DNA from 2 places in the Kitasatospora viridis genome. Region 1 is predicted to be linked to the other one. Evidence: riboswitches for the same ligand, from Rfam matches in the RefSeq annotation. Region 1 holds a riboswitch; the other holds the start of a gene.
The links. Region 1 has a riboswitch for guanidine ahead of FHX73_RS22885 (MBL fold metallo-hydrolase). Riboswitches for the same ligand answer to the same signal wherever they lie in the genome.
Positions count from the first base shown of each region.

Region 2: another riboswitch for guanidine. It lies ahead of FHX73_RS00625 (CBU_0592 family membrane protein); the one in region 1 lies ahead of FHX73_RS22885 (MBL fold metallo-hydrolase).

Region 1 is NZ_VIWT01000001.1:5,068,704-5,073,109, forward strand. Features, by position in the region: gene FHX73_RS22875 (non-ribosomal peptide synthetase) at 1-1,261, opposite strand, end outside; gene FHX73_RS22880 (leucyl/phenylalanyl-tRNA--protein transferase) at 1,335-2,147, opposite strand; guanidine-III (ykkC-III) riboswitch at 2,603-2,670, shown strand; gene FHX73_RS22885 (MBL fold metallo-hydrolase) at 2,683-3,537, shown strand; gene FHX73_RS22890 (hypothetical protein) at 3,530-3,763, opposite strand; gene FHX73_RS22895 (helix-turn-helix domain-containing protein) at 3,916-4,406, shown strand, end outside.
Region 2 is NZ_VIWT01000001.1:132,893-137,298, reverse strand. Features, by position in the region: gene mltG (endolytic transglycosylase MltG) at 1-1,497, shown strand, start outside; gene FHX73_RS00630 (shikimate dehydrogenase) at 1,528-2,355, shown strand; gene FHX73_RS00625 (CBU_0592 family membrane protein) at 2,377-2,628, opposite strand; guanidine-III (ykkC-III) riboswitch at 2,646-2,711, opposite strand; gene aroC (chorismate synthase) at 2,923-4,107, shown strand; gene FHX73_RS00615 (shikimate kinase) at 4,104-4,406, shown strand, end outside.

The DNA of each region.
Region 1 (4,406 bases):
CCCGGTACCCGCTGACCTGGACCTGCTCGTCCAGGCGGCCGTGGAACCCGAGCAGTCCGCGCTCGTCGATGCTGGCGCGGTCGCCGGTCCGGTACACCCGGCGCGGGATGCCGTCGGCGGGGGTGTAGGAGACGAAGCGGGATGCCGTCTGCTCCGGGTTGTTCAGGTAGCCAAGGGCCAACTGGGCTCCGGCGACGAGCAGTTCACCCTGCTCGCCGGCGGCGACCGGGCGCAGCCGGTCGTCGGCCAGGAACAGCTCGGTGCCGGGCACGGCCCGCCCGATCACCGGCCGCTCGCCGTCGGCCCGCAGATCCGCCCAGGTCACGTCGACGGTGCACTCGGTGGGTCCGTACATGTTGAGGATCCGCGGCCCCGGGATGTCCCGCAGCCGCTGCCACAGCTGGGCCGACACGGCCTCGCCGCCGAGCACCAGCAGCCCGAGCCCGGCGACGGCCTCGGCCCGGCCGGCCAGCAGCATGCTCTGCACCTGGGTCGGAGTGGCGTCGAGGACGTCGATCCGGTGGTGCACCAGCCAGTCGGCCATCGCCTCCGGGTCGCGACGGGTGGCGTCGTCCACCACCACGCCGGTTCGCCCGGCGGCCAGGGCCGCCAGGTCGGCGAAGAACGCGTCGGCCGAGATCGGGTTGTTGAACGCGACCCGGTCGAGCCGGCGTTCGCCGTCGCCCTCGCGGAACAGCAGGTCGCCGTGCACCCGGGTCATGGTCGCCAGGGCCCCGTGCGCCACCTCGACTCCCTTGGGGCGCCCGGTGGATCCGGAGGTGTAGATGACGTACGCCGGGTTCTCCGGGCCCGGTGCCGACCGGTGCGCGGGGACCGGGTCGTGCGCCGGCACGACGCCGGGAACCACCTCGACCGTCGGCACGGCCAGCTCGGCGAGCAGCGCGTCGGTCGCGTTCGCGGTGTCCACCACCGCAGCCCGGACGGCGGCGTCGGTCACCCGCCACCGCAGTTGCTCGCGCGGCAGCGCCGGATCCACCGGCACCACCACGGCGCCGGCCAGCACGGCGCCGAGCACGCCGATCGACGGCACGAGACCGCGATCGGCGAGCAGCAGCACCCGGTCCCCGCTGCGAATGCCCGTGTCGTCGAGTCGGGCGGCCAGTGACCGGGCCTGGTCGACGAACTCGCGGAACGTCAGGGAGGTGCCCGCGAATTCCAGGCAAACGGTGTCCGGGTGCTGTTCTGCCGAAGTCAGGACCAGGGATGTCCAGGCATCTTCCGAGGCCAGGGTGGAACTCACTTGCGTCTCCAGGGGATGGTGTGTGGGCAGCGGCCCGGAAGGCCGCGGCGAGTTTCGGCCGTCAAGCCGCCCACTAGTTCTTGCCGGACTGCTTGGAACGCGGCACGGAAACGGCGGCAGGGGCCAGTCGTGCGGCCGGTCGGCGGTCGGTGGAGAAAGCCACTCGCGCGTCGATGTCGCCGACCGTTCCCAGGTATTCCGTGCGGCTCTTCCAATGTGCGCCGAGGCTGCCGAGATAATGCTGGGGCCATTGCAGGTCGAGCAGCACGCCAGGATTCCCGGAGAGGCGGTCCTGGGCATCCGCGAAAGCGATTTTCCCGGCGTCGTTCACGGTGTGGAACGTCGAGTCGATGCTGAACACCGAACCGAAGGCGATGCCGAACACGCCGGCGATGAGTTCCGCGCCGGACCACACCTCGACGCTGTGGGCCCAGCCCTGCTCGTGAAGCTCCAGCAGTGCTGTCTTCAACGACCCCGTCAGCCACGGTGGTTGACGTTCGGCTGCACAGGCGTCGACCACCTGGGCGAACGCCGTGTCGGCCGTGGTGGTCCAGTCGTAGGTGTTGCGGAGCAGGCGCCGCAGGGTCTTCGACAGGTGCGCCTCGTTCGGCGCGATCACCGGACGGCTGTCCGGATTCCACCAGCGCGTCGCGTAGGGCCCCAGCGGGTGCTCGGTCGGCATGATCCTGATGTTCCCGGAATCCACCAGGTCGGAATACCTGACCTCGTTCTCCTCGGCGGTGTCCGGATCATCGGTCGGAAGCGGGTAGAAGCCATTCCGGTAGGCGTTCAGAAGTGATTGCGCCGATATGTTCCCGCCCATGACGCAGGGCTGCTCCGGAAGCGCCCGGTCGAGTTCGACGGCAGACCAGTCGTCCACTGGCACGACAGCAGCTTCTGTCGTCAAGACAGCCCCCCATGTGTACAACGTCACTCATCTTGCGAATCCGCCGGTCGGGCAGCTTTAGCATACCGAGGCGGCGGGCAGCTGAATCGTATAGGAACATGGAGCGTATGGGTAGCCGTCGACTGGTGGAGCCGATTTCGGCGGAGCGGGTGGCGATACCGCGACCATGGACGGTAAAGGTGTTCCTGATGGTCTGTCGGATTGCGTTTCCGGGTGATTCGAGCGGATCGGAAAGCAGGCGGGTGCGCGGCAGGGCGCGACGTCGCCGTGGGGCCGGCGTCGAGGGGCGACCGCCGGCGGACCAAATCGCAAGGACGGCATCGGATCTGACGGTTGATCGGATCGGTCTCCCGGCTGTCGTCGGCCGCGCTCCCCGGTGACCGGCGCTCCCCGCTCGACCGCTGCGGAGCGGACGGGCGGCGCCTATGATCGCCGAGGCGGCCCGTCCGGGCCCGCCCCGGACGAGATGTGCGCCGTACCCGGTCCGCCAAGACGACGCACGCGAGGAGTCGTCGTGGGCGCAGGGCAGGGCGGTACCGGTGGTGGGTTGGACGTGCGGTGGATCCACGGGTCGCCGTCGGCGAAGCACAACACCGACCCCGACATCCAGGTGCACGGGTACGACGAGCACACCGTCATCCTGCGGCAGAACAAGGCGGTCGACTACGAGGCACCGTTCCTCTTCCTGCTGTTCGGGCAGGAGCGGGCGGTGCTGATCGACACCGGGGCGACCGCGTCCCCCGAGTACTTCCCGCTGCGGCGGGTGGTGGACGGGCTGGTCGAGGACTGGCTCGCCCGGCATCCGCGCGACGGGTACCGGCTGCTCGTGGTCCACACCCACGCGCACGGGGACCACGTGGCCGGCGACGGCCAGTTCGCCGACCGGGCGGACACCACCGTGGTGCCGGCCGACCGTGCGAGCGCGTTCGCCTTCTTCGGGTTCAGCGCGGCGGACCCGGAGGCCGTGGTGCGGCTCGACCTCGGCGGGCGGGTGCTGGAGTGCCTGGCCACGCCCGGGCACCACGAGGCGGCGGTCACCTTCCACGACCCGCGCACGGGGTTCCTGCTCACCGGCGACACCGTGTACCCGGGCCGGCTCTACATCGACGACCGGGCCGCGTTCGCCCGCACCATCGAGCGGCTGATCGAGTTCTGCGAGCAGCGCCCCGTCAGCCACCTGCTCGGCTGCCACATCGAGATGACCACCGAGCCCGGCGTGGACTACCCGATCCGCACCACCTACCAGCCCGATGAGCCGCCGCTCCAGCTGACGGTCCGCCACCTGCACGAGATCCGCGCGGCCCTCGCCGGGGCGGGCGACGGGCCGGGCCGCCACGTGCTGCCGGACCTGATCCTGGTCGTCAACTGACGGTGCCGCAGGCGGCCGCCAGCAGGGCGAGGGCGAGCAGCAGCAGGCCCGCCCCGACGAGCAGCAGCACGGGCGCGGACGGTCTGCGAGTGCTCTCCAGGTGGCCGGTGGGCGGCACGCCGGGGTGCCGGGCGCGGTGGTGGTCGAGCAGGCGGCGCGCGCCCTCGGCCCGGGTGAGCCACGGCGTCCTGAAGCCGCACTCGCCGCACCAGTACCGGTCCGCCACGATCCCTCCCAAGTGCCCCGCCTGACGGGGTGTCAGCACCCGATGGTCGGCGTGCCACGGGGGGAAGGAACAGGTCAGCGCACCGGTCATCGCTGACCGGTGGCCGCGCTAGACTCCCTGCGACCTGACGGGGGAACAGAGGGGGCACGGGGGTGCTTGAGCAACTCGGCCCGCTGGTACGGCGGATGCGCACGGACGCTCGACTGACGCAGGAGAAGCTGGCGGAGCTGTCCGCAGTGAGCGTCAGCACCATCCGCCGGGTGGAGACCGGGCGCGCCGCCGACCTGCGGCTGAGCACGCTCAACCAGCTCGCCGAGGCGCTGAACGCCAGCCCCGAGGACACCCGGCGGCTGGCGGCCGCGCTGGCGGGCGTCGCGTGGGAGCCGGAGGGCCGGCCCGCGCCCGGAACACCCGCCCCCGCCCCCGCGTCCGGCCCGCCCGCGCCGCAGCTGCGGCCGGAGCTCGCCGGGCCCGCCGCCGAACTGGCCCGCGAGGTGCGGCGGCGGCTGCGGCGCGAGGAGGAGCAGCGCCGGGTGCACGACCCGTTCGTGCTGCCGGTGCGCTGGGAGCTCGCGCCGCCGGAGCTGAGCGACCTGCCGGAGAACGTGCTGCTCGTCCCGCCCGGCGGCGCGGTGCCGGAACT
Region 2 (4,406 bases), 4.9 Mb from region 1:
GCCCAGCAGGTGGGATACCCGCAGCAGGCCCAGCAGTTCCAGCAGGCGGCGCAGCAGATGCCGCCGCAGCAGTTCCAGCAGGTGCCGCAGCAGGTCCAGCCCCGGGCGCCGCAGCAGCTCCAGCAGCCGGCGCCGCAGGAGCACACCGGCGGCCCGGGCCCCGACGGCATCGACTGGGAGGCCGAGGCCGCCGCCCTGGACAACCCGCAGCCCGTCGCGGACGAGCCGTACCAGGAGTACGACGAGTACGCCGAGCACGCCGAGGACGAGTACACCGACGAGGAGCACCTCGACGGCGAGCACCCCGAGGGCGGGTACGCCGAGGACGAGTACGCCGAGGAGCGGGACGGCGAGTTCGGCTCCTTCCTCGGCGACCAGGACGACAGCGCCGAGGCCGAGGCCAAGCGCAAGGCCAAGGGAAAGAAGTCGGGCCTGCGCAACGGCGGCGCCTGCCTGACCGCCGCCGTCGTGCTGCTGGCCGCCGTCGGCGGCGCCGGCTGGTGGGGCTACGGCTTCTACAAGAGCCACTTCGGCCCGCCGCCGGACTTCGCGGGCAACGGCACCGGCAAGGTGCAGGTGCAGATCCAGGACGGCGCCACCGCCTCGGACATGGCCCTGGTGCTGCAGAAGGCGGGCGTGGTGAAGAGCACCGGCGCCTTCGTCAACGCCTACAACCGGGCCAACAAGATGCTGCAGCCGGGCTACTACATCATGGCGCTGCAGATGTCCGGCGACGCCGCGGTGGCCGAGATGGTCAGCGAGGCGGGCGGCGACTCGCTGATCATTCCGGAGGGCAAGACCTCCACCGCGATCTACGCGATGATCGACACGAAGCTGAAGCTGAGCGCGGGCACCACCGCCGCGGCGGCCAAGGCGAACGTCGCCAACCTGGGCCTGCCGGCCTACGCGAACAACAACCCCGAGGGCTTCCTCTGGCCGTCCAAGTACTCGGTGGCCGACGGCATGAAGCCCGAGGACCTGCTGAAGCAGATGGTCACCAACGCGGTCAACGAGTACAACTCGCTGGGCCTGGACGCCGCCGCCGCGCAGATCGGCCTGAAGAACGCCTACGAGGTGGTCACCGAGGCGAGCATCCTGCAGGCCGAGGGCAACAACGTGGCCGACTTCGGCAAGATGGCCCGGGTGATCAACAACCGGCTGACCACCACCGCCACCAACCACACCCTGGGCATGGACACCACGCTGCAGTACTCGGTCGGCTCGAAGCAGCTGACCGACGCGCAGATCAAGGACGGCTCGAACAAGTACAACACCTACATCAACCCGGGCCTGCCGCCGACGCCGATCTCCAACCCCGGTGAGGACGCGCTCAAGGCGGTGCTGAACCCGACGCCGGGCCAGTGGGTCTACTTCATCGCGATGAGCCCGACCGAGACCCGCTTCTCGGTCTCCAAGGACGAGTTCGCGGCGAACGTCAAGGAGTACTGCACCGACAACCACCGGGGCTTCGACGCGGCCACCACCACCTGCAAGTGACCATCAGCTGACGACCCGACAGGGGTGACCATGCACCACCGCGCCGCCGTGCTCGGTTCGCCGATCGCGCACTCGCTCTCCCCGGTGCTGCACAACGCCGGCTACGCCGCGCTGGGCCTGACCGACTGGGAGTACGGCCGGTTCGAGGTGGACGAGGCGGGGCTGCCCGCTTTCGTCGAGGGGCTCGCGGTGCGGCGGGACGGCTGGGCGGGCTGCTCGCTCACCATGCCGCTCAAGCGCGCGGTGATCCCGCTGCTGGACGAGGTGGGCGAGGCCGCGCTCGCGGTGGACGCGGTGAACACCCTGGTCTTCGAGCCGGACGGCCGCCGCCGGGGCGACAACACCGACGTGCCGGGCCTGGTCGCCGCGCTGCGCGAGCGCGGCATCGAGCGGGTCGAGCGGGCCGCGGTGCTCGGCGCGGGGGCCACCGCCTCCTCGGCGCTGGCCGCGCTGGCCCAGCTGACCGACGGCGAGGTGACGGTCTACGTGCGCTCGCCCGAGCGGGCCCGCGAGATGCGCGAGCTGGGGGAGCGGCTGGGGCTCACGGTGCTGGCGGCCGACTGGGCGGACGGGGCGCGGGCGCTGGAGGCGCCGCTGACCGTCTCGACCACGCCGGTCGGCGCCACCGATGCGTTCGCCGAGCGCCTGACCGCCACCCCGGGCGCGCTCTTCGACGTGCTCTACCACCCCTGGCCGACCGCGCTGGCCGCCGCCTGCGCCGCCCGCGGCGCGACCGTGCTCGGCGGCCTCGACCTGTTGGTGCACCAGGCGGTGCTGCAGTTCGAGCAGTTCACCGGCGTGCCGGAGGGTCCGCTGGCGGCGATGCGGGCGGCCGGCGAGGCGGCGCTGCGGGGCTGAGCCGCTGCTCGGCCGGTTCGGCTAGTGGGTGGCCCGCGGGGTGCGCCCGCGCAGCGCGGCGATCAGGCTGTTCGCCGAGACCACCGCCCAGACGCCCTCCAGCAGCAGGAACCCCCACTGCGAGGTGAGCCCGGCGAGCACCGCGAGGATCGCCGAACCGCACAGGTTCAGCAGCAGGTACGGGCGGGAGTGCGCGCTGATCCGGCCCCACTGGGCGAGCGCGAAGGGTACGAGGATCAGAATCGATCCGAAGACCTGAACGGCCTGCTCCATACCGGCGTCCTCCTGACGGTGCGTCGTCTTGTCGGTCCGGGTACGGCGCGTCTCGTCCGGTGGCCGCGGGATGGCGGCGGTCAGTCCATTGTGCACCATCGACCCGGCGGCCCCGAGGGCCCGGGCCGCAACCGTTCCTGGGACCGCGGGACCGCGCGGTGAACACCTGGCGTCCGCCAACCGGACCATGACCCGTCCAGGTGCCGGGACGTGAAAGGATCGGGACGCGGGCCCCGGCGGGGCCCGACCGGCGCCGCCCCGGGCGCCCGGGGAGTCCGCTATGAAGGAGCACCGTTGGGTACGTTGCGCTGGCTGACGGCGGGGGAGTCGCACGGTCCCGCCCTGGTCGCGACCTTGGAGGGCCTGCCCGCCGGCGTGCCCGTGACCACCGCCGCGGTGGCCGACGCGCTGGCCCGGCGCCGGCTCGGCTACGGTCGCGGCGCCCGGATGAAGTTCGAGCAGGACGAGGTCACCTTCCTCGGTGGCGTCCGGCACGGCGAGAGCCTGGGCAGCCCGGTGGCCGTCATGGTCGGCAACACCGAGTGGCCGAAGTGGCAGCAGGTGATGGCCGCCGACCCGGTGGACCCGGAGATCCTGGCCGGCCTGGCCCGCAACGAGGCGCTGACCCGCCCCCGCCCCGGCCACGCCGACCTGGCCGGCATGCAGAAGTACTCGCTGGACGAGGCCCGGCCGATCCTGGAGCGCGCCAGCGCCCGGGAGACCGCCGCCCGGGTCGCGCTCGGCACGGTCGCCCGCTCCTTCCTCAAGGAGGTCTGCGGCATCGAACTGGTCTCGCACGTGGTCGAGTTGGGCGCCGCCAAGGCCCCGGCCGGCGTGCTGCCGCTGCCCTTGGACGAGGCCCGCCTCGACGAGGACCCGGTGCGCTGCCTGGACGCCGACGCGTCGGCGGCGATGGTGGCCGAGATCGACCAGGCGCACAAGGACGGCGACACCCTGGGCGGAGTGGTCGAGGTGCTGGCCTACAACGTGCCGGTGGGCCTGGGCTCGCACGTGCACTGGGACCGCCGACTGGACGCCCGGCTGGCCGCCGCGCTGATGGGCATCCAGGCGATCAAGGGCGTCGAGGTCGGCGACGGCTTCGAGCTGGCCCGGATCCCCGGCTCGCTGGCGCACGACGAGATCGTCCCCTCCGAGCAGGGCGTCAAGCGCACTTCCGGCCGCTCCGGCGGCACCGAGGGCGGCCTGTCCACCGGCGAACTGCTGCGGGTGCGGGCCGCGATGAAGCCGATCGCCACCGTGCCGCGGGCGCTGCGCACCATCGACGTGCGCACCGGCGAGCCGGCCAAGGCGCACCACCAGCGCTCCGACGTCTGCGCGGTGCCGGCCGCCGGCATCGTCGCCGAGGCGATGGTCGCGCTGGTGCTGGCCGACGCGGTGCTGGAGAAGTTCGGCGGCGACCACGTCTCGGAGACCCGCCGCAACGTGCAGGGCTACCTCGACAACCTGGTCGTCCGGTGACCGGTCCGCGCGTGGTGCTGGTCGGCCCGCCCGGGGCCGGCAAGAGCACCGTGGGCCGACTGGTCGCCGAGCACCTCGGCGTCCCGTTCCGGGACACCGACGACGACATCGTCGCCACCGCGGGGAAGCCGATCGCCGACGTCTTCGTGCAGGACGGCGAGCCGCACTTCCGCGAGCTGGAGCGGGCCGCGGTGGCCGCCGCGCTGGCCGAGCACCCCGGGGTGCTCGCGCTGGGCGGCGGCGCCGTGCTGGCCGAGCCGACCCGGGCGCTGCTGAAGGGCCACCGGGTCGCCTACCTG